2 regions of the Streptomyces sp. R-07 genome follow, and region 2 is predicted to be linked to the other one. Evidence: riboswitches for the same ligand, from Rfam matches in the RefSeq annotation. Region 2 holds a riboswitch; the other holds the start of a gene.
What was found. Region 2 has a riboswitch for cyclic di-AMP ahead of ACN9M0_RS04080 (C40 family peptidase). Riboswitches for the same ligand answer to the same signal wherever they lie in the genome.

Region 1 (11,619 bases), 590 kb from region 2:
CGTGCGCACGCCCGGGGTGTGGGCGCCGCCCTTGCCGCCGACCTCTCCGAGTTCGGCCTCGACCCAGACGCCGTGGCTGTGGCAGTACTCGACGACTTCGCGGGTCGCGGCGACGTTCTCCGTGTACGGGAGCTTGGAGGCGTCGAACATGACGGAGCCCAGGCCGAGGGCGACGGCCTCGCGGACGAGGTCGGGGTTCTCGGCGTGGTCGAGGTGGACGGCGACGGGGGTCTTGGCCGCGCGGGCGATGGCCAGGGAGGCGAGCGCGACCGGCTCCAGGGCGCCGTGGTAGCGGACGGTGTTCTCGCTGATCTGGAGGACGACCGGGCGGTCGGCGTTCTCGGCGCCGGCCACGATGGCCTGGGCGTGTTCGAGCTGGAGGACGTTGAACGCCCCCACCCCGGTGCCCGCCGCGCGGGCGCGGCGGACGATCTCGTCGGTGGGCGTCAGCGGCATGATGCTTCTCCCGGGTGGTGGGCGGGTGCGGGGCGGTGGTCAGGCATGGACGTCGGTGAGGACGACGGAACGGGTCAGGTTCCGGGGGGTGTCCGGGTTCAGCCCCTGGGCCTCGGCGACGGCGACGGCGAGGCGCTGGGCGCGGACGAGGTCGGCGAGCGGGTCGAGGTCGCTCTCGGCGAGGGTGCCGCCGACCTTGCGCACCTCGTCCGCGAGTCCGGCGGGCAGGGCGCCGAAGCCCCACGTCACCCGGCCGGGGCCGGTGATGCTGATGGGGCCGTGGCGGTACTCCATGGCCGGGTACGCCTCGGTCCAGGCGCCGGCCGCCTCGCGCATCTTCAGGCCGGCCTCCAGGGCGAGTCCGTAGGTCCAGCCGGTGCCGAGGAAGGTGAATTGCTCCGCCGTGCGCACGCTCTCGTCGAGCGGGGAGGTGAGGGCCTGCTCGGCGTCGCGTGCGGCCTCCTCGACGGTGGCCAGTCCTTGCGGGAGGGCGTCCTCGGTCTCCAGGTGCGCGCGGAAAAGGGCGAGCACGGTGGTCGCGAAGCGGGTCTGGACGACGGACTCCTCGTCGGCGAAGTCGAGGACGGCGACTTCGTCGGCGAGGTCCATGACCGGTGTGGTGGGGTCCGCGGTGATCGCGCCGGTGGGGATCGTGCCGCGCAGCCGGGACAGGACGGCGAGGACCTCGCTGGTGGTGCCGGAGCGGGTGATGGCGACGACCCGGTCGTAGCGGCGGCCGTAGGGGAACTCGGAGGCCGCGAAGGCGTCGGTCTCCCCGTGTCCGCCGGACTCGCGCAGCTCCGCGTAGGCGAGCGCCATGAACCAGGAGGTTCCGCAGCCGATCACCGCGACCCGCTCGCCGCGTCGGGGCAGGGCCGCGACGTGCTGGGAAAGGGTGCGGGCCGCCTGGCGCCAGGTCGCCGGCTGGGAGGCGATCTCCACGGCGGTGCGGGTGGTGGTCATGACGATCTCCTTGCAAGAAGAGTGCGCGATGATGATGGAAGATGCTTGAAGACATGCCCATTCAAGCAGAAACATGCATCCCCTTTCCAGATCCCGCGCCCTCCGGCGGCTAGAATCAGACGCGCGCACGAGCGGGGTGGGCATGCGGGCGCGACCCCGGTGGAGGGAGGGACTCATGTCCAAGCACGAGCGGTGGAACACGCTCCTGGAGCTGCTGGCGGCCTCGGGGAAGCTGGAGGTGGAGGAGGCGGCGACCGCGCTCGTCGTCTCCGCCGCCACGATCCGCCGGGACCTCGACGAGCTCGCCGAGCAGCAGCTGCTGGTGCGGACGCGGGGCGGAGCGGTCGCGCACGGCGTCTCGTACGAGCTTCCGCTGCGGTACAAGTCGACGCGCCACGCGGCGGAGAAGCGGCGGATCGCTGAGGCGGTGGCCGATCTGGTCGCGCCCGGCGAGGTCGTGGGACTCAACGGGGGCACGACGACGACGGAGGTCGCACGGGCCTTCGCACTGCGGTTCGCGAGCGGCCGCGCCGAGACCCCGGGGGCGGCGGCCGGGCCGGCGCTGACCGTGGTCACCAACGCGCTCAACATCGCGGGCGAACTGGCGGTGCGCCCGCAGATCAAGATCGTCACCACCGGCGGCGTCGCCCGCCCCCAGACCTATGAGCTGGTGGGTCCGCTGACGGTCGGGGTGCTCAACGAGGTCGTGCTCGACGTCGTGGTGCTCGGTGTCGACGGAGTGGACGCCGAGCTCGGCGTGATGGCGCACCAGGAGGACGAGGCGAGCATCAGCCGGCTGTTCGCGGAGCGGGCGAGCCGGGTCGTCGTGGTGACCGACTCGTCGAAGATGGGCCGCAGGGCGTTCGCGAGGATCTGTGGTCTGGACCGGATCGACGTGCTCGTGACCGACAGCGGCATCGCCCCGGAGGCGGTTGCGCAGCTCACCGAAGCAGGGGTGAAGGTCCTCACTGTCTGACGCATTGGTCTGATAGCGGACCAATCAAAGGCCTTGTATCGCTCGGCCTTTGTGTGTTCATGCAGTAATTACCGCGCAGCTGTATACCTTTAAGCTCGCCTCCCCCATCATGTCTCCGACGTGCCGCTGGGGCACACCGTGACAGGAGAGGCGGGGCATGATTCCCATCAGCCGCAGGGGGTTCGTCGGAATCGGCGCGGGGCTCATGGCGGGGGCCGCGCTGCCGCCGGGCCGGGCGTCCGCCGCCGCGAGCGCCGCGACCGGCACCCTCACGGACGTCCGGCACGTGGTGATCCTCATGCAGGAGAACCGCAGCTTCGACCACTACTTCGGCACCCTGAAGGGCGTGCGGGGGTTCGGCGACCGCGCCGCGGGCAACCTGCCCGGCGGCTGGGGCACGTTCAACCAGCCCAACTGGGGCGGCCGCCAGTACCCCTGGAAGCTCAGCGACACCCCGCCCGCCGGCGGCGTCGACGGCGAGACCCTCGCGCAGTGCAACGGCGACCTGCCGCACAGCTGGACCTCGCAGCACGCGGCCTGGAACAAGGGTCGGATGGACAACTGGGTCACGGGCGTGGGCAACACCCGATCGCTCGGCCACCTCGACCGTGCGGACATCCCCTTCCACCACGCGCTCGCCGACCAGTACACGGTCTGCGACGCGTACTTCTGCTCGACCCTGAGCGCCACCGGTCCCAACCGCACCTTCCTGTGGAGCGGGAAGATCGACGCCTCCAGCAAGGACGGGGGCGACGAGTCGGGCCTCACCTGGGAGACATACGCCGAGGCGCTCCAGCGCGCCGGGGTGAGCTGGAAGGTCTACCAGAACGCGCAGGACAACTACGGCGACAACGGCCTCGCGTACTTCAAGAAGTTCACCGACGCGCGGCCCGGCGACCCGCTGTACGACCGGGGCATGGGCTCGGTCCCCAAGGTGGCCGGCTCGACGCCGGACGACATCGCCGCGGCGATCCGCGCCGACGTCCTCGCGGGCACCCTGCCGCAGGTGTCGTGGGTGGTCGCGAGCGAGGCCTTCTCGGAGCACCCCTACGCTCCCCCGGGGGACGGCGCGCACTTCGTCGACCTCGTCTACCGCGCGCTGGCCGCCGACGCCGAGGTGTTCGACTCGACGGTGCTGTTCCTCAACTACGACGAGAACGACGGCTTCTTCGACCACGTGCCGCCGCCGGTCGCCCCTCCGGGCACCGCGGGCGAGTACCTCGACGGCGTGCCGATCGGCCTGGGCTTCCGCGTCCCCATGATTGTCATGTCCCCGTGGACGCGGGGTGGCTGGGTGAGCTCCGAGGTCTTCGACCACACCTCCGTGCTGCGCTTCATGGAGACCTGGACGGCCGCCCTCGGCACCCCGGCCACCTGTCCCAACATCAGCGCCTGGCGGCGGAAGGTGACGGGCGATCTGACCGGGGTCTTCGACTTCGCCAACCCGGTGTACGGAGTGCCCGCCGGCCTTCCCTCCACGGCGAAGGTGATCGGGCAGGCCACCTGCGGCCCGCTGCCGAACCCGGCTCCCCAGAACAACGCCCTGCCCGCGCAGGAGTCCGGCACCCGCCCGGCGCGCGCCCTGCCGTACCAGGTGAACGGCAACCTCGACCGCTTCGAGTTCGGTGCCGCGGGCAAGATCCTGGCCTGGTTCTCGATGACCAACCAGGGCGCGGAGGCCAAGCGGTCGGCGCACTTCTCGATCCACCCGCACCAGTACCGGGACACGGCCGCCTGGCAGTACACCGTCGACCCCGGCGGCACGGCCTCCGACTACTTCAACATCGGTCTGGGGTCGGGCTCGGGGAAGTACGACATCTCGATGATGGGGCCCAACCGCTTCCTGCGCCGGTTCATCGGGGACGCGTCCAAAGCCGGCAAGGCCGTCGAGGTGGCGGCCCGGTTCGCACCCGACGCGGGGACGGGCAAGACGGCCCTGTGGTTCAAGATGACGAACGCCTCGGCCGGTCCCGTCACCTTCACGATCCGCTCGAACGCCTACCGCTCGGACGGTCCGTGGACGTACGCGGTGCCCGCGAACTCCAGCCGCGAGGACTTCTTCAACGCGGTGGCCTACAACGGCGGCTGGTACGACTTCACGATCCTGGCCGACATCGACGGCACCTGGTCGCGCCGGTACACCGGCCACATCGAGACCGGAGCCCCGAGCGTCAGCGGCTGATCCCCGTCTCCCGCGGGCCGGGGCCGGCGGCCGAGCCCTCCCCCACGGCCCGGGCGTCAGTGGCTGTTCCCCTCCCCCGCGTGCCGAGCGGCGGCCCTCCGGTCGCCGCCCGGCACGCGGGCGTGGTGTCAGCGGCCGGCGTGGGCGGCGCGGCGGAGCGTGGCGTCGAGGAGGCCCACCGCGTCGGCGGCCGTCCGCCCGGGGGCCCGGTTCCACGGCCCGATCAACCCGTGCCACCCCTGCGACCGCAGCTCGGTCATGATCCACGCGGCCGCCTCGTTCATGGTGTCCGCGCTGCCGTAGCCGAGGCGGTGGGCGGCGAGCAGGGCGCCGCAGACACACCGGGCGCCTCGTACGTCACGCAGCTTGTACGGGGCGTTCTGCCAGCCCCACTCGGTCAGCACCTCGCGCGCGTACCCGAGATGGACCGAGGGGCGCAGCTCGGCCTGACCGATGCGGCGCCAGGCGTGCAGCCGGTCCGGCAGTACGGCTCCGAGGCGGCCGGGGAGACGGCGCTCGGCGGGGAGGTTCGGCGGCAGGGCGGCGAGCGCGTCGGCCACGAGCCGGTCCACCGGCACGCTGAGCAGCTCGCGCCAGCTCCCTCTTTCCGGCGCCGGATCGTCACGGGTGGTCCAGTCGGTGACGATCCGCTGCCAGGTGGCGCTCTCGTAGAGGGCGGCGGCCTCCTGGTCGAGGGAATCGGGGCTGAGCAAGGAGGTGGAGGGCGACATGCGAGTGGCTCCTGGGGTCGACTCCCTCCATCTTTCAAGACAAATGTCGGTTTTGCGACTTTTACCCCCACAGGGTGAGTCGCCCCTCCACGTGGCGACGAACACCGCATCACATGAATTATCTACCCATTTAAGCACCAATGGAATTACGCCTCATATTCGGACATTACCCTCCGGGTGACGCGACTCACTTCCCCGGACGCCGCACCCGGCGGAGCGTTCCCCCACCCCGTACCCGGCAAGGAAGTTCGACGCCTCCAGAACGGCATCGATCTTGAATTCCCCTAATTCCGTGATCCATTTACCGAGTCCCGGGGTTCACTCCCCTTGTTCTCCGTCGCATTACTGGCCTACGGTCACCTCCATTCGAGCGGAACGCCCAATCCTGCCGCCGCTCGGTAAACCTCCCTTTTCACCCGACGGCAGGAGCGGGGGACCCACGAATACGCCGGTCCGGAATCCGGAACGGCTCGGGGTGCAGCCGCGTGCGCGCGGCCGGACATCTCCCGTCCGAACCCGACAGCTCACCCCGCAGGCGCCGGAGAGGAAACCGTCATGCCTGCTCACGGTAAGCACCGCCGTCCCCGCCGCAGCGTCTCCCGCGGCCTCGCCCTGGTCGGCACGGGTGGCGCCGCACTGACCCTGCCGCTGATCGCCCCGGCCGTCGCCGGCGCCGCGCCCGTGTCCGCGGCCCCGGACATCGCGGTCCAGTCCTTCGCCGCGCACTCCGCGCCGGCCGCGGCCAAGGCCCCCACGGCCCCGGCCGCCGCGCGCTCGTACACCGTGGTGAGTGGTGACTCGCTTTCCCTGATCGCCCACAAGAAGGGAATTCAGGGCGGCTGGAAGAGCCTTTACCGTGCCAACAAGAGCGTCGTGGGTGACAATCCGTCACTCATTCACCCGGGTCTCGAACTGACGATTCGTCGGGATTCCGCGAAGCCCGTTCCCACGCAGGCGAAGGCGAAGAAGTCCGCCACGACCGAGCGGGCGAGCCGCTCCGAGCGCCGGCCGGCGGCCCCTGCCGTCGCCACCGGTTCGGGCGCCTCCGCCGCGCAGGCCGCTCCGGCCGTCGCCGCCGCTCCCGCCGCCGTGAAGGCGGCCCCGGCCGCCGCCACGAACTACGCCGACAACCTCGACGGCTGGATCCGGGAGTCGCTGGCCATCATGGGCCAGCGCGGCATCCCCGGTTCCTACGACGGGATCCTCCGCAACGTCATGCGCGAGTCCTCCGGAAACCCCCAGGCCATCAACCTCTGGGACTCCAACGCGGCCGCCGGCACCCCCTCGAAGGGTCTGCTCCAGGTCATCGAGCCGACCTTCCTGGCCTACCACGTGCCCGGCACGTCCATGGACCTGTTCGACCCGGTGGCCAACATCACCGCCGCCTGCAACTACGCGGCCGACCGCTACGGCTCCATCGACAACGTCGACAGCGCGTACTAGTCCCCCTCACGCCGGGCGTGCTCCCGGAAGTGCTCGGTGAACCAGGAGGTGGCGAGGTCCGCCACCTCCTCCAGGGCGCCCGGCTCCTCGAAGAGGTGCCCGGCGCCTCCCACCACGGCGAGCCGGTTCTCACAGCGCAGCAGCGCCAGGGCCCGCCGGTTGAGGTCCAGGACCAGCGCGTCCGCGCCGCCCACCACCAGGAGCGTCGGGGCGCGCACCCGGGCCAGGTGGTCGGCCGCGAGGTCCGGCCGGCCACCGCGTGAGACGACGGCGCTCACCGGGGACGCGGGATCGCCCGCCGCCCACAGCGCGGCGGCCGCTCCCGTGCTCGCGCCGAAGTAACCGAGCGGGAGTCCGGTGCTCTCGGGACGTCCCGCCAGCCAATCCGTGGCACCGGCGAGCCGCCCGGCGAGGAGCGGGGTGTCGAAGACGTGCGCCCGGTCCGTCGCCTCCGTCTCGGTCAGCAGGTCGAAGAGCAGCGTCCCCAGGCCCGCCCGGTTGAGCGCCGCGGCGACCGCCCGGTTCCGGGGGCTGTGCCGGCTGCTGCCGCTGCCATGGGCGAACAGGACGATGCCGGCAGCGTTCTCGGGGACCGCGAGCCGTCCGGCGAGGGTGACGCCGGTGATCGGGATCCGCACGTCCGTGTCCTGCACGACGGGGTCGCGTGCGGCTCTGCTCCGGTCCAGACAGGCGATGACCTCGGCGTCCGGGGTCTGCGAGAAGTCCTGGTAGAACTGCCCGATCGCGAAGAACAGATCCGGTGCGTGCACGCTGACGGTCTCGTCCGCCTCACCGCCGAGCCGCGCCGTCCAGCCCCGCGGTGCCACCGGCACCGCGAGGACGATCCGGGCGGCGCCCCGGGCGCGGACCACCCGGCAGGCCGCCAGTGCCGTGGCGCCCGTGGCCAGCCCGTCGTCGACGACGACGACCGTCCGCCCGTCGAGGGGCACGGACGGCCGGCTGCCGCGGTAGCGGAGGGAGCGCTGCTCGAGCTCGGCGTGCTCCCGCTCCTCCACGGCGGCGAGAGCGCGGTCGTCCACCCGGGTCTCACTGAGCACCCGCTCGTTGAGCACCCGCACGCCGCCCTCCCCGAGCGCCCCCATCGCGAGCTCCGGCTGGTGGGGCACCCCGAGCTTCCGTACGAGACAGATGTCGAGCGGTGCGTCGAGGGCGTCGGCGACCTCCGCCGCCACCGGCACGCCACCTCGGGGGAGCCCGAGGACCACGACGTCATGGCCCTTGAGGTGGTCGAGCCGGGCGGCGAGCTGCCGCCCCGCGTCCGTGCGATCGCTGAAGAACATGGTCGGCCGCCCTTCCGCCTGCGCGGCTCGGGCCCGGGGAGGAACGGTGTGCCCCGCCCCCTGCCCGTCTCTCCAGGGTAGACGGGCCGCCGGGGTCGACGGATCGGCACGTTCAGCGGGGCCGCTCCTGCCCGGAGGCCTCCCGCTGCTCGCCCTCCCGGCTCAGGTGCCAGGTGCTCCGCGGCAAGGAGGCCCCGAAGTTCTTCCGGAAGCTGCCCAGTCGGGTGCCGGAGGCGCCGGCCACGTCGTACGTCGCGCCGAGGTCGATCACCTGAAGGGCCTCGAAGGTGAAGCAGCCGGCGGCCTCAGGCGCCGAGGAAGGCCTCGATGGCCTCGGCGAGGGCCTGCGGGGTCTCCTCGGGGGCGTAGTGGCCGGCGTCCTTGAGCACTTCGAGGCGCGCGTTGGGGTACCAGCGCAGCCAGGTGGCCTCCATCGCCTCGGTGCCGAGCGCGGGGTCGTGGGCGCCGACGACCAGCAGGACGGGGGTGGGGTTGTCGCGGACGCGCTCGTGGAAGTCGGTGCGGGACCAGGAGTCCAGGTAGGCGCGGAAGGCCGTCGCGGAGGAGCGGGTGAGGGACCGGTCGACGAGTGCGCTCAGCCAGGCGTCGTCGTAGCGGCCGCCGGTGGTGTTGTCGATGATCGCGCGCCGGTTGGCCGGTTCGTCGGCGGCGCCGGCGAAGAGCTCCCAGGTGTCCCCGTCGAGCGGGAAACCGGCGGCGGAGACCGGTGAGACGCCGATGATCGAGCGGATCCGGCCGGGGGCGTCGAGCAGCATCAGCTGGGCCGCCTTGCCGCCCATCGAGTGGCCGATGACGGAGAAGGAGTCCCAGCCGAGGTCGTCGGCGACCGCGAGGGCGTCGGCCGCGACCTCCTCCATCGTGTAGGCGCCCGCGTGTCCGAGGGCCTCGCCGTAGCCCCGGCAGTCGAGGAAGGCGTACGTGCCGACGGCTTCGTCCAGGTGGGCGCGCAGCGGAGCGAAGCTGGTGCGGTCGCCGAACCAGTTGTGGAGCACGAGGGCCCTCCCGGGGCCCTCGCCGTGAACGTCGTACGGAAGAACCTGGCCCGTCATCGTGCCCCCTGCTCGCGAGTCGTGCCGCCGCGCGCCGAAGGCGGCGGTCGACGACCGAGTGTGACGGCCCGGACGCGTGGGGTCAACAGCGCCGCCCGGGGCGCGCGGGAGCGTGTCGGTACGGGATCCGCGGCCCACCAGGGTCCGGACACCAGGCGGGAGGGCAGGTCCGGGATGCGGGTGCTTTCGTGTCGGGGGCATGCTGGCTGTGTGACCTCGCACGGCGCGTCCGGCCCCGGCCCGGCGGGCGGCAGGCGTCCGGCCGGAACGGGAGCCGGCGACGGGCCGGCTTCCGGCGCACTGACCTGGGCACTCGCGGAGTCGGCGCTCGCCGCGGTGGAGGAGGTCGGCGGGTACGCGGGCGGGGTGTACCTGCGTTCCGGAACTCCCGGTCTGCTGCGGCTCGCGGTTCTGGTGGGGCTGCCGGGGTCGTTGTTCCGTCCGTGGTGGCGCATGCACGCGAACCGGCCCTTCCCCGTCGCCGAGGTGCACCGCTCGGGGCAGTCCGTCCACCTCGCCGACGTCGAGGAGGCCATGCGGCGGTTCCCCCAGCTGGTGGCGAGCCTGCCGTTCCCGTTCGCCTCGCTGTACGCGCCGGTGGTCGCCGGCCGTGAGCGCTTCGGCGTGCTCGTGGCGCTGCGGGCGCCGACCCCGGGCGTGCCGGTGGACGCGCGGGACCGGAGCCGGATGACGCGGGGCGCGCTCCGCCTCGGCGAGACCCTGGCCGACCTGGCCCGGCAGGGGACGGAGGTCGAGTGGCCCGGCGACCCGGTGTGTGTGCAGCTGTCCACGGGTTCGGGGCCGCCGGTCCGGTTCGGTTCCTTCGACTGGGACCTGGACACGGGCACGGTCACGCTGGACGACGGACTCCTCGCCATCCTCGGGGCGGGAGTCGCCTCGCCCTGCTCGATCGAGGTGCTGACGTCCCTCCTCGATCCCGAGGACGGCTACGCGCTGTGGGCGGCGGCCCGGCAGGCGACCGGGGCGGACGGACGGCCGTCGGTCCGCAGGCTCCGCCTGAAGGGCCCGGACGGCGGCCTGCACCTCCTCGAGGTGTCCGCGCGGGCCCGGCGGACCGCGCCGGGGACGGGGCCCCCGGGTGGCGGGCGGCTCGAAGGCACGCTGGTGGACCTCGGTACGGGGCTGGTCGGCTCGGACGCCACGGACCGGCTGCCGCGGGCGATCCTGGCGATCGACCGGCTCGGCCGTGTCACGTACGTCAACGAGCGCACGGAGCGCCTGCTCGGCCGGCCGCGCGGGGCCCTGGCGGGGCGGCCGCTGTGGGAGGCGCTCCCCTGGTTCGGGCACCCGTTCCACGAGGAGCAGCTGCGCGCCGCCCTCCTCTCCGGCGAACCGGTGCGCTTCCTGGCCCGACCGGAGCGGGGCCGCTGGCTGTCAGTCTCGCTGCACCCCGGCCGGGACGGCGTGACCATGGTGCTGGTCCCGGAGGAGGATCCGGCACAGCTCGCGCCGGACGCCGCGCACACCCGTCGGACGGACGACGTCCTGTCCGCGCCCGGCGACCGGGCGGCGGCGCTCTACCGGCCGGTGGCCCTGGCGATCGCGCTCTCCGAGGCGGTGACGGCGCGCCAGGTCTCGGCGGTGGTGACGGAGGAGCTGCTGCCGGCGTTCGGTGGCCGGCAGCTGGCGATCTACCTGCTGAGCGACCGGCGTCTCTACCTCGCCTGGGAGACGGGCTTCCCGCCCGGATTCCTCGAGCCCTTCGACGGAGTGGCCCTGGACGCCCGGGTGCCGGGCGTGGAGACCCTGACGACCGGCAGGCCGCTCTTCTTCGAGTCCATGGAGCAGATGGGGCGGAGGTATCCGGACCTCCCGTTGGACACGAACTCGGGTGCGCGGGCCTTCCTTCCGCTGATCGCCTCGGGTCGCCCCGTGGGCTCGTGCATCCTCGGCTTCGACACTCCGCGGGGCTTCAGTCCGGAGGAGCGGACCGTCCTCACGGCGCTCGCGGGGCTGATCGCCCAGGCCCTGGAGCGGGCGCAGCGGTACGACACGGAGTCGGCGGTCGCGCGGGGGCTGCAGGACGCGCTGCTCCCGCACCGGCTGCCGGTGCGGGACGGCGTGGACACGGTGGGCCGCTATCTGCCGGGCACGCTGGGCATGGACGTGGGCGGCGACTGGTACGACGTGATCGAGACGGACCGCGGGCGGCTCGCGCTGGTGATCGGCGACGTGCAGGGGCACGGTGTGGCGGCCGCGGCGACCATGGGGCAGCTGCGCAGCGCCGTCCGGGCGTTCGCCCTGGGGGGCCATCGGCCGCAGGACGTGATGCGGGGCACCAACCGGCTCCTGATCGATCTGGACCCGGGGCAGTTCGCGAGCTGCTGCTACGTGCTGCTCGACCCGGAGACGGGTGACGCGCGTGCGGTGCGGGCGGGGCATCCGCAGCCGCTGCTGCGCCGACCGGACGGGACGACGCAGCAGGTGGAGCTGGCGGGCGGAATGGTCCTGGGGGTCGACGACCGGGCCTCGTACC
Region 2 (8,406 bases):
TCGGGACCCGGACCCTCGACCCGTACTCGAAGCTCCTCGAATCCCGGATCGTCTTCCTCGGCACACCCATCGACGAGACCTCGGCCAACGACGTCATCGCCCAGCTCCTGCACCTCGACCACGCGGCCCCCGGCCAGGACATCGCGCTCTACATCAACTCCCCCGGCGGCTCGATCACCGCCATGACCGCGATCCACGACACGATGCGGTCGCTCTTCTGCGACGTGGAGACCACCTGCCTGGGTCAGGCCGCGTCCACCGCCGCCGTGCTGCTCGCCGCCGGCACCCCCGGCAAGCGGTCCGTCCTCCCCGGCGCCCGCATCACCCTCCGGCAGCCGGCCATGGACGAGCCCCTCCAGGGGCAGCCGAGTGACCTCGACATCCACGCGCGCGAGTTGCTCCGGCTGCGCGCCCTGGTGGCCGGGATGCTCACCGAGTACACCGGGCAGAGCGAGGAGCGGGTCGACGCCGACATCGACCGCCTCACCGTCCTGGACGCGCCGTCGGCCGTCGCGTACGGCCTGGTGGACCACGTGATCACGAGCCGGCGCGACGCCGGCGCGGCGCGGTGAGCCGGCCGTGGTGCCCGAGCTGCCGCCGCTGCCCGCGCTGACGCGGGCCGAGGGCGAGTTGATCGACGCGTACCTCGAAGTCGTCGACCTCCTGGGGAAGATCAACCCATCCAGGGGTACGCATACCTATGGGGCCCTACGAGCGGCGCAGGCCCTGGTGGGACGCGCGGAGGCGCTGCGCGAGGCTCTGACGCTCATGCATATGCGGGGCGAGAGCGAGGTGCACACGGACACTCTGGCGCGCGCCCTGCGGGTGTTGGACGGTGAGCGCCGGGCCGACCGCGTCACCGTCCCGCGGACACGGGCGAGTTGACATTCCGGCATGTCGTGTCGAGGTCCGGACGGCCGACACGGATCGCAGAATCGCTCCCCCGTTCGGCGTAGTCGACGAGTCGACATATGCGCGGGGTGAGTTGCGCAACAGGTGTACGCATTTGGCGGAATGGGGCGTTCCGCCGCTGGTGCGGGGCTCGTAGGCCAAACCTCCGAAGATCACAAAGGCTGTCTGTCCACCCGTATGGATCAGTCGTGAGGAGCCTCACATATCGCCGTTTCAGCTCGGTTTTCGCCCATGTCGTGGGTCAAGATCCCTGTCGACGACAAGCCCCCGCCATCCGCGGCGGGGCGGTCCGGGCGGACGCCGAGTCCTGCCGCTGTCCCGGATGTCTGGTCGACAGGAGTGGATCGGCAGGAGTGGAGGACCCGAGCAGTACGGGACGTACGCGCTGTTTCCGCAGCGGGGCCGTCCCTTGGGGTGAAGCCGCAGCCGCGGCCGGGCATCTTCGCCAGCCCGAACCCGACAGGTCATCCTTCGCAGGCGGCTGACGAAGGGTTGCGCATGACTGCGCAGATGCACGTCCCGTCCCTGCTGTCCCGGGCCGGAGCCGTCTCGGCTCTCACCCTCGCCGCCGTCGGCGGCACGATGTTCGCACCAGGTGCGGCACCCGAGGCCCAGGCAGCGACGACATACGCGAACAAGGCACTGAGCGTCGCCGCGTCCAAGAAGGGAGCCCCCTACCGGTACGGGAGCACGGGACCCACCCGGTTCGACTGCTCCGGTCTGACGCTCTACGCGTACAAGAAGGCGGGCAAGTCGCTGCCCCGCACCGCGCAGCAGCAGTACAACAAGACCCGGCACATCTCCGCGTCCAGCAGACAGAAGGGGGACCTGGTCTTCTTCCACTCCGGCGGGAGCGTCTACCACGTGGGCATCTACGCCGGCAGCGGCAAGATCTGGCACTCGCCCAAGACGGGATCCTGGGTGAAGCTCGACAAGATCTGGACGTCGAAGGTCTATTACGGCCGCGTCCGATGATCCGGCAGCCGTAGCGGTCCGTCCGTGAGGGGTGCGGTGGCGCCGCCGGACCCCTCACCCCCTAGGGGGTCAGCGGCCCACGCTGCTCCAGTCGACGGGCCCGGGCGGGACCTGCTCGCCGGCCACGTGCGCGTGGAGCCGCCGGGTCAGCTCCGGAAGGTCGTACCCGGGGAAGTTCACGTCGAGGAGCTGCGGACGGAAGCGCGAGGGCTGCTCCTCGTCGAACATCGCCGCGTCCATAGGCTTGATGCCCACCTGCCACGCGTCGGGGGCGGCCCAGTGCGTCATCCGGACGTAGAAGTCGTCGCGGGGGCCGGCGTTCGCCACGGCCGAGAGGAACGCGAGGCCGCTGTCGACGGGAAAGTCGATCAGCATCCAGCCGCGCCGCGACTCCACGTACGCCGCCATGTGCGGCAGCTTCTCCACCCAGCTCTCATTGGACTCGCCGACGTCCTGACAGCAGGTCCAGGTGTCGAAGCCGGAGCGCCAGATCGCCTCGATCGCGGGCGCGAGCCGCTCGTCGATCTCCGCCTCGCGCTCGCCCACCCGGACGGGGACGGTGGGGTGGATCCCCTCGTAGGTACTCATCGGGCGATGGTACGAAGAGCCCGCTAGCGACGGGCGAGCGGGGCCGCCGTCCAGGGAAGGGTGATCCAGACCGTCTTGCCGCCCTCCTCGGTCGGTGTGACCGAGAGGCGGCCGCCCGCCTCCGCCGCCAGGGAGCGGATGATGACCATGCCCCGGCCGTTGTCCTGCTGGACCGCCGCCGGGAGCCGGCGCGGCCAGCGCGGGTGGCTGTCGGTGACGCCGATGTGGAGGTGCTCCTCGCGCTCCAGGCGGACGTCGACCGTGAAGGTGGGCGACTGGCCGAAGGTGTGCAGGACGGCGTTGGTGGCCAGTTCCGAGACCATCAGGCGGATCGCGTCCGCCAGGTCGTCGACCCCGTCGAGGCCCCACCCGTCGAGGACCTCCGCGACGAACCGCCGGGCCGTGGGGACCGACGCGGGATCGCTCGGCAGCGTGACGGATGCTTCCTGGTGGTCTGCCATGGCGACCCTGTCCCTTTCCCGCCGGAGCCTGCGCCCCGGATCGCGCTTCGCGTCAGAGTCCCACCGATGGTGCCGCCCCGGCAGGCGTTCCACCAAGATTTGTCCCCATCTGTCGCCCGAAGCGGTGAACTCTGGTGCCCGTGAACGCCCTTGGACCTCCCGACGGTCCGTCAGACCGCCGGCGCGGTCCGCAGGATCGTCTCCACCGCTCGCCCGATCTCCGCGTCCGTCAGATCGGCCCGGGCCGTGAGGCGCAGCCGCGAGATGCCGTCGGGGACGGACGGGGGCCGGAAGCAGCCGACCGCCAGACCCTGTTCGCGGCAGTCCGCCGCCCAGCGCAGCGCCGCCTCCGGGGAGGGCGCGCGGACCGAGACGACGGCCGCGTCGGGCCGGGCCGCGGTGAGGCCGGCGTCCGTCAGGAGCCGGTGCAGGGTGGTGGCGACGGTACGGGCCCGCTCGGCGAGGCCCGGCTCGGCCGCGATCAGGCGCAGGCTCGCCAGCGCGCCGCCTGCGGCGGCCGGGGCGAGCCCGGTGTCGAAGATGAAGGTGCGGGCCGCGTTCACCAGGTGCTCGATCACCCGGGCCGGGCCGAGGACGGCGCCGCCCTGGCTGCCGAGGGACTTCGAGAGGGTGAGGGTGGCGACGACGTCCTCGTCGCCCGCGAGCCCGGCCTCGTGCAGGGCGCCCCGGCCGCCGTCGCCGAGGACGCCGAAGCCGTGGGCGTCGTCGACGACGAGTCCGGCGCCGTGCGCGCGGCAGGCCTCGGCGAGCGCGGGGAGCGGGGCCTTGTCGCCGTCGACGGAGAAGACGGAGTCGCTGACGACCAGCGCGCGGCGCCCCGGGTGCGCGTCGAGGGTCTTGGCGACGGCCTCGGGGTCGGCGTGCGGGACGACGGCGGCCTCGGCGCGCGCGAGGCGGCAGCCGTCGACGATCGAGGCGTGGTTGGAGGCGTCGGAGACGATCAGGGAGTCCCGGCCGCCGAGCGCGGTGAGCGCGGCCAGGTTGGCCGTGTAGCCGGAGGAGAAGACGAGGGCCGCCTCGAAGCCGCAGAACTCGGCGAGTTCCCGCTCCAGGCGGGTGTGCAGCCGGGTGGTGCCGGTGACGAGCCGCGAGCCGGTGGAGCCGGCGCCCCAGCGCCTGGCCGCCTCGGCCGCCGCCTCGGTGACCTCGGGCCGGCGGGTGAGGCCGAGGTAGTCGTTGCTCGCCAGGTCCAGGAGGTCCGACTCGGCCGCCCGGGGCCGCAGCGTCCGGACGAGACCGGCCTCGGCCCGGCGGCGCGCCTCGGCGTCGGTCCAGTCGAAGGCGGTGCGGCGCGGGCTCGCGGCCCGTGCGTCGTCGTCCCGTGGCATGCGGCGATCCTTTTGTAGGCAGCGCACAGACCCTAACCGGAGGATGCCGAGGTCGTGATGTGGTCATCCACACACCTCGATCGGAGGCGTTTGTTCGGATCCTCCTTGGCCCGGGGGTGGGCGGTAGGCAAGGATCTGCGGTTATGGACCTGCTGAACACGCTGGTGGAGAAGGGGCTGCGGCGCGAGCTGCCGACCCGTGAAGAAGCGCTCGCCGTCCTGGCGACCTCCGACGACGAACTGCTCGATGTGGTGGCGGCCGCCGGAAAGGTGCGCCGTCAGTGGTTCGGGCGCCGGGTGAAGCTCAACTACCTGGTCAACCTGAAGTCCGGTCTCTGCCCGGAGGACTGCTCGTACTGCTCGCAGCGGCTCGGTTCGAAGGCCGAGATCCTCAAGTACACGTGGCTGAAGCCGGACGAGGCCTCGCAGGCCGCGGCGGCGGGTGTCGCGGGCGGTGCCAAGCGGGTCTGCCTGGTGGCCAGCGGCCGTGGTCCGACGGACCGGGACGTGGAGCGCGTCGGGAAGACGATCGAGGCGATCAAGGAGCAGAACGAGGGCGTCGAGGTGTGCGCCTGCCTCGGTCTGCTCTCGGACGGCCAGGCGGAGCGGCTGCGGGACGCCGGCGCCGACGCGTACAACCACAACCTGAACACGTCCGAGGCGACGTACGAGGGCATCACCAAGACCCACACCTACGCGGACCGTGTGGACACCGTGCAGAAGGCGCACGCCGCCGGTCTGTCGGCGTGCTCGGGTCTGATCGCGGGCATGGGCGAGACCGACGAGGACCTGGTCGACGTCGTCTACGCGCTGCGCGAGCTCGACTCGGACTCGGTGCCGGTCAACTTCCTGATCCCGTTCGAGGGCACCCCGCTCGCCAAGGAGTGGAACCTCACCCCGCAGCGCTGCCTGCGCATCCTCGCGATGGTCCGGTTCGTCTGCCCCGACGTCGAGGTGCGGATCGCCGGCGGCCGTGAGGTCCACCTGCGCTCGATGCAGCCGCTGGCGCTGAACATCGCGAACTCGATCTTCCTCGGCGACTACCTGACCAGCGAGGGCCAGGCCGGCCAGGCCGACCTGGACATGATCGCGGACGCGGGCTTCGAGGTGGAGGGCGCGGGGACGACCACGCTGCCGAAGCACCGCGCGGACGCGCTCGCGGCGGCCGGTGCGACGGGTGGCTGCGGCTCGATGGCCTCGGCGGGCTGCGGCTCGGAGGCCTCCGCGGACGGCGCGGGCTGCGGTGGGCACGCGGAGGAGGCCGGCGGCTGCGGTCCCTGCGGCGGTCACGCGGCGCCCGTCGCCGAAGAGCCCCGGGCGAACGAGGCCCGCACCGACCTGGTGGCGGTGCGCCGCCGGGGCGCCGGCACGGACCTCGCGCCGAATGCGTAACGACGAGCTCCTCGCCCTGGACCGGGCGCACGTCTGGCATCCGTACGGCCCCATGCCGGGCCGTGCGGAGCCGCTGGTCGTCGCGTCCGCGTCCGGTGTGCGCCTCCGGCTCGCCGAACCCGTCGAGGGCCGCTCCGAGTTGATCGACGGCATGTCCTCGTGGTGGTCGGCGGTCCACGGCTACAACCACCCCGTGCTCAACGAGGCGGTGCGCGGCCAGCTGGAGAAGATGAGCCACGTCATGTTCGGCGGGCTCACCCACGAGCCCGCCGTCCGGCTCGCCGCCCGGCTCGTGGAGATCACCCCGGAACCGCTGCGGCACGTGTTCCTCAGCGACTCGGGCTCGGTCTCCGTCGAGGTGGCCGCCAAGATGTGCCTGCAGTACTGGCGTTCACTGGGCCGCCCCGAGAAGCAGCGGCTCTTCACCTGGCGCGGCGGCTACCACGGGGACACCTGGCAGCCGATGTCCGTGTGCGACCCGCAGGGCGGGATGCACGAGCTGTGGTCGGGAGTGCTCCAGCGGCAGGTGTTCACGGACGCGCCGCCGGCCGCGTACGAGGAGTCGTACGCGGAGCTGCTGCGCGCCCGGATCGCCGAGCACGCGCACGAGCTGGCCGCGGTGGTCGTGGAGCCGGTCGTGCAGGGCGCGGGCGGCATGCGCTTCCACGACCCGGCGTACCTGCGGGTGCTGCGGGAGGCCTGCGACGCGCACGACGTACTGCTCGTGTTCGACGAGATCGCGACCGGGTTCGGGCGGACGGGCACGCTGTTCGCGGCCGACCAGGCCGGCGTCTCCCCCGATGTGATGTGCGTGGGCAAGGCGCTGACCGGCGGCTACCTGTCGATGGCGGCGACGCTCTGCACGAGCCGCGTCGCCGACGGGATCTCGCGGGGCGAGGTCCCGGTCCTGGCGCACGGGCCGACCTTCATGGGCAACCCCCTCGCCTCCGCGGTCGCCCTCGCCTCGATCGACCTGCTGCTCTCCCAGGACTGGCAGCGCGAGGTCAAGCGGATCGAGGCGGGTCTGCGGGACGGGCTCGCCCCGGCGGCCGGCCTGCCGGGCGTCCGCGAGGTGCGGGTGCTCGGCGCGATCGGCGTCGTCCAGCTCGACCACGAGGTCGACATGGCGGCGGCGACGCGCGCGGCGGTCCGGGAGGGCGTGTGGCTGCGCCCGTTCCGCGACCTGATCTACACGATGCCGCCGTACGTGACGAGCGACGAGGACCTTGCCCGGATCTGCACGGCGGTACGGGCGGCTGCGGCAGCAGGCTGACAGGGGTGCCCACCCCGTTGTGGCATGCGTTCCTCCCCCAGACTTCGTCCGGGAGGTGCCCCCAGGGCGATGGGGGTCCCCCCTGCTCGAGCGGAGCGGAGAGCTCGGGGGAGGGTGGGCACAACGGAACGGCGCCCGTGCCGGCGCCAGAGGCTTCCGCGCCTGAACCCTCAGGCCTCGCACCGAACAAGGAAGGACACCCCATGCGCATCATCGTCATCAGCGGCACCGGCACGGAGATCGGCAAGACGATCGTCACCGCGGCCGTCGCCGCCGTGGCCACCGCCGCCGGCCGCTCCGTCGCCGTCCTGAAACCCGCGCAGACGGGTGTCGGGCCGGACGACCAGGGCGACGCCGACGAGGTCGTACGCCTCTCGGGCGCCGCGGCCTCCGCCGAGCTCGGCCGCTTCCCGGAGCCGCTGGCCCCGGGGACGGCCGCCCGACGGGCCGGGATGGCGCCGGTCGGCCCCCGGGAGGTCGCCGAGGCCGCCCGGAAGCTGGCCGCCGAGCACGACCTGGTGCTCGTGGAGGGCGCGGGCGGGCTGCTCGTCCGCTTCGACGAGGAGGGCGGCACGCTCGCCGACGCGGCCGCGCTGCTCGGCGCGCCGGTCCTGGTGGTGGCCCCGGCCGGTCTGGGGACGCTCAACTCGACGACCCTGACGGCCGAGGCGCTGCGGGCCCGTGGGATCGAGCAGCTGGGCGTGGTCGTCGGCAGCTGGCCGGACGCGCCGGACCTCGCGGCGCGCTGCAATCTCGCGGACCTGCCGGAGGCGGCGGGCGCTCCGCTGCTCGGAGCCGTACCGGAGGGGTCGGGGGCGCTCGACCCGGCGGAGTTCCGGGCGGCGGCGGGTGGCTGGCTGGGGCCGGAGCTCGGCGGCACGTGGGACGCGGAGGCGTTCGCGGGAGCGCAGGCGGCACCGCTCTCCGTAGGCTGACGGCGTGCGCGCATCTCCGTAGGCTGACGGTATGCGCGCACACGTTCAGGAGATCGTCTTCGACTGCGCCGCTCCGGCGGCGCTCGTCCGCTTCTGGGCCGGCCTCCTCGGCGGCGAACCCGTCGACCGGAGCGCCGACTGGTCGTACGTGGATCCGCCGGAGTTCGTACGGATCGCCTTCCAGCGGGTTCCGGAGGGCAAAGCGGCGAAGAACCGGCTGCATCTCGATCTGGAGGTGCCGGATCCGGCACGGGCGGCCGATGAGGTGCTGCCGCTGGGGGCGGTCACGGTCGGCGGGCTCGTCACCGACGAGCAGGGGTCCTTCCAGGTCATGCGGGACCCGGAGGGCAACGAGTTCTGCTTCGTGACGGGCTGAGGGGCGGCACCGATGGCTCCGAACCGTCCGGCGTCCCGCGCTCCTCGCGTCCACCATCCGCTGTTCGCCCGGTTCTACGCCCGGTTCAGCGTGTCGGCCGACACGCGGGGCGGGCTCGGCGCCCTGCGGACGGAACTGCTCGCCGG

Region 1: it holds a riboswitch for cyclic di-AMP, as region 2 does, so the genes downstream of both, ACN9M0_RS01515 (LysM peptidoglycan-binding domain-containing protein) here and ACN9M0_RS04080 (C40 family peptidase) in region 2, are expected to answer to the same signal.

Annotation. Positions count from the first base shown of each region.
Region 1 covers NZ_CP183978.1:279,467-291,085, forward strand. Annotated here, with positions in the region: gene ACN9M0_RS01490 (class II fructose-bisphosphate aldolase) at 1-456, opposite strand, end outside; gene ACN9M0_RS01495 (SIS domain-containing protein) at 496-1,419, opposite strand; gene ACN9M0_RS01500 (DeoR/GlpR family DNA-binding transcription regulator) at 1,595-2,395, shown strand; gene ACN9M0_RS01505 (phosphocholine-specific phospholipase C) at 2,553-4,577, shown strand; gene ACN9M0_RS01510 (DUF6197 family protein) at 4,706-5,308, opposite strand; cyclic di-AMP (ydaO/yuaA leader) riboswitch at 5,703-5,861, shown strand; gene ACN9M0_RS01515 (LysM peptidoglycan-binding domain-containing protein) at 5,864-6,751, shown strand; gene ACN9M0_RS01520 (phosphoribosyltransferase family protein) at 6,748-8,052, opposite strand; gene ACN9M0_RS01525 (hypothetical protein) at 8,165-8,323, opposite strand; gene ACN9M0_RS01530 (alpha/beta fold hydrolase) at 8,358-9,122, opposite strand; gene ACN9M0_RS01535 (SpoIIE family protein phosphatase) at 9,333-11,619, shown strand, end outside.
Region 2 covers NZ_CP183978.1:874,046-882,451, forward strand. Annotated here, with positions in the region: gene ACN9M0_RS04070 (ATP-dependent Clp protease proteolytic subunit) at 1-572, shown strand, start outside; gene ACN9M0_RS04075 (hypothetical protein) at 580-885, shown strand; cyclic di-AMP (ydaO/yuaA leader) riboswitch at 1,286-1,407, shown strand; gene ACN9M0_RS04080 (C40 family peptidase) at 1,411-1,887, shown strand; gene ACN9M0_RS04085 (hypothetical protein) at 1,957-2,475, opposite strand; gene ACN9M0_RS04090 (ATP-binding protein) at 2,499-2,936, opposite strand; gene ACN9M0_RS04095 (8-amino-7-oxononanoate synthase) at 3,107-4,285, opposite strand; gene bioB (biotin synthase BioB) at 4,429-5,676, shown strand; gene ACN9M0_RS04105 (adenosylmethionine--8-amino-7-oxononanoate transaminase) at 5,669-6,949, shown strand; gene bioD (dethiobiotin synthase) at 7,153-7,884, shown strand; gene ACN9M0_RS04115 (VOC family protein) at 7,916-8,260, shown strand; gene ACN9M0_RS04120 (class I SAM-dependent methyltransferase) at 8,273-8,406, shown strand, end outside.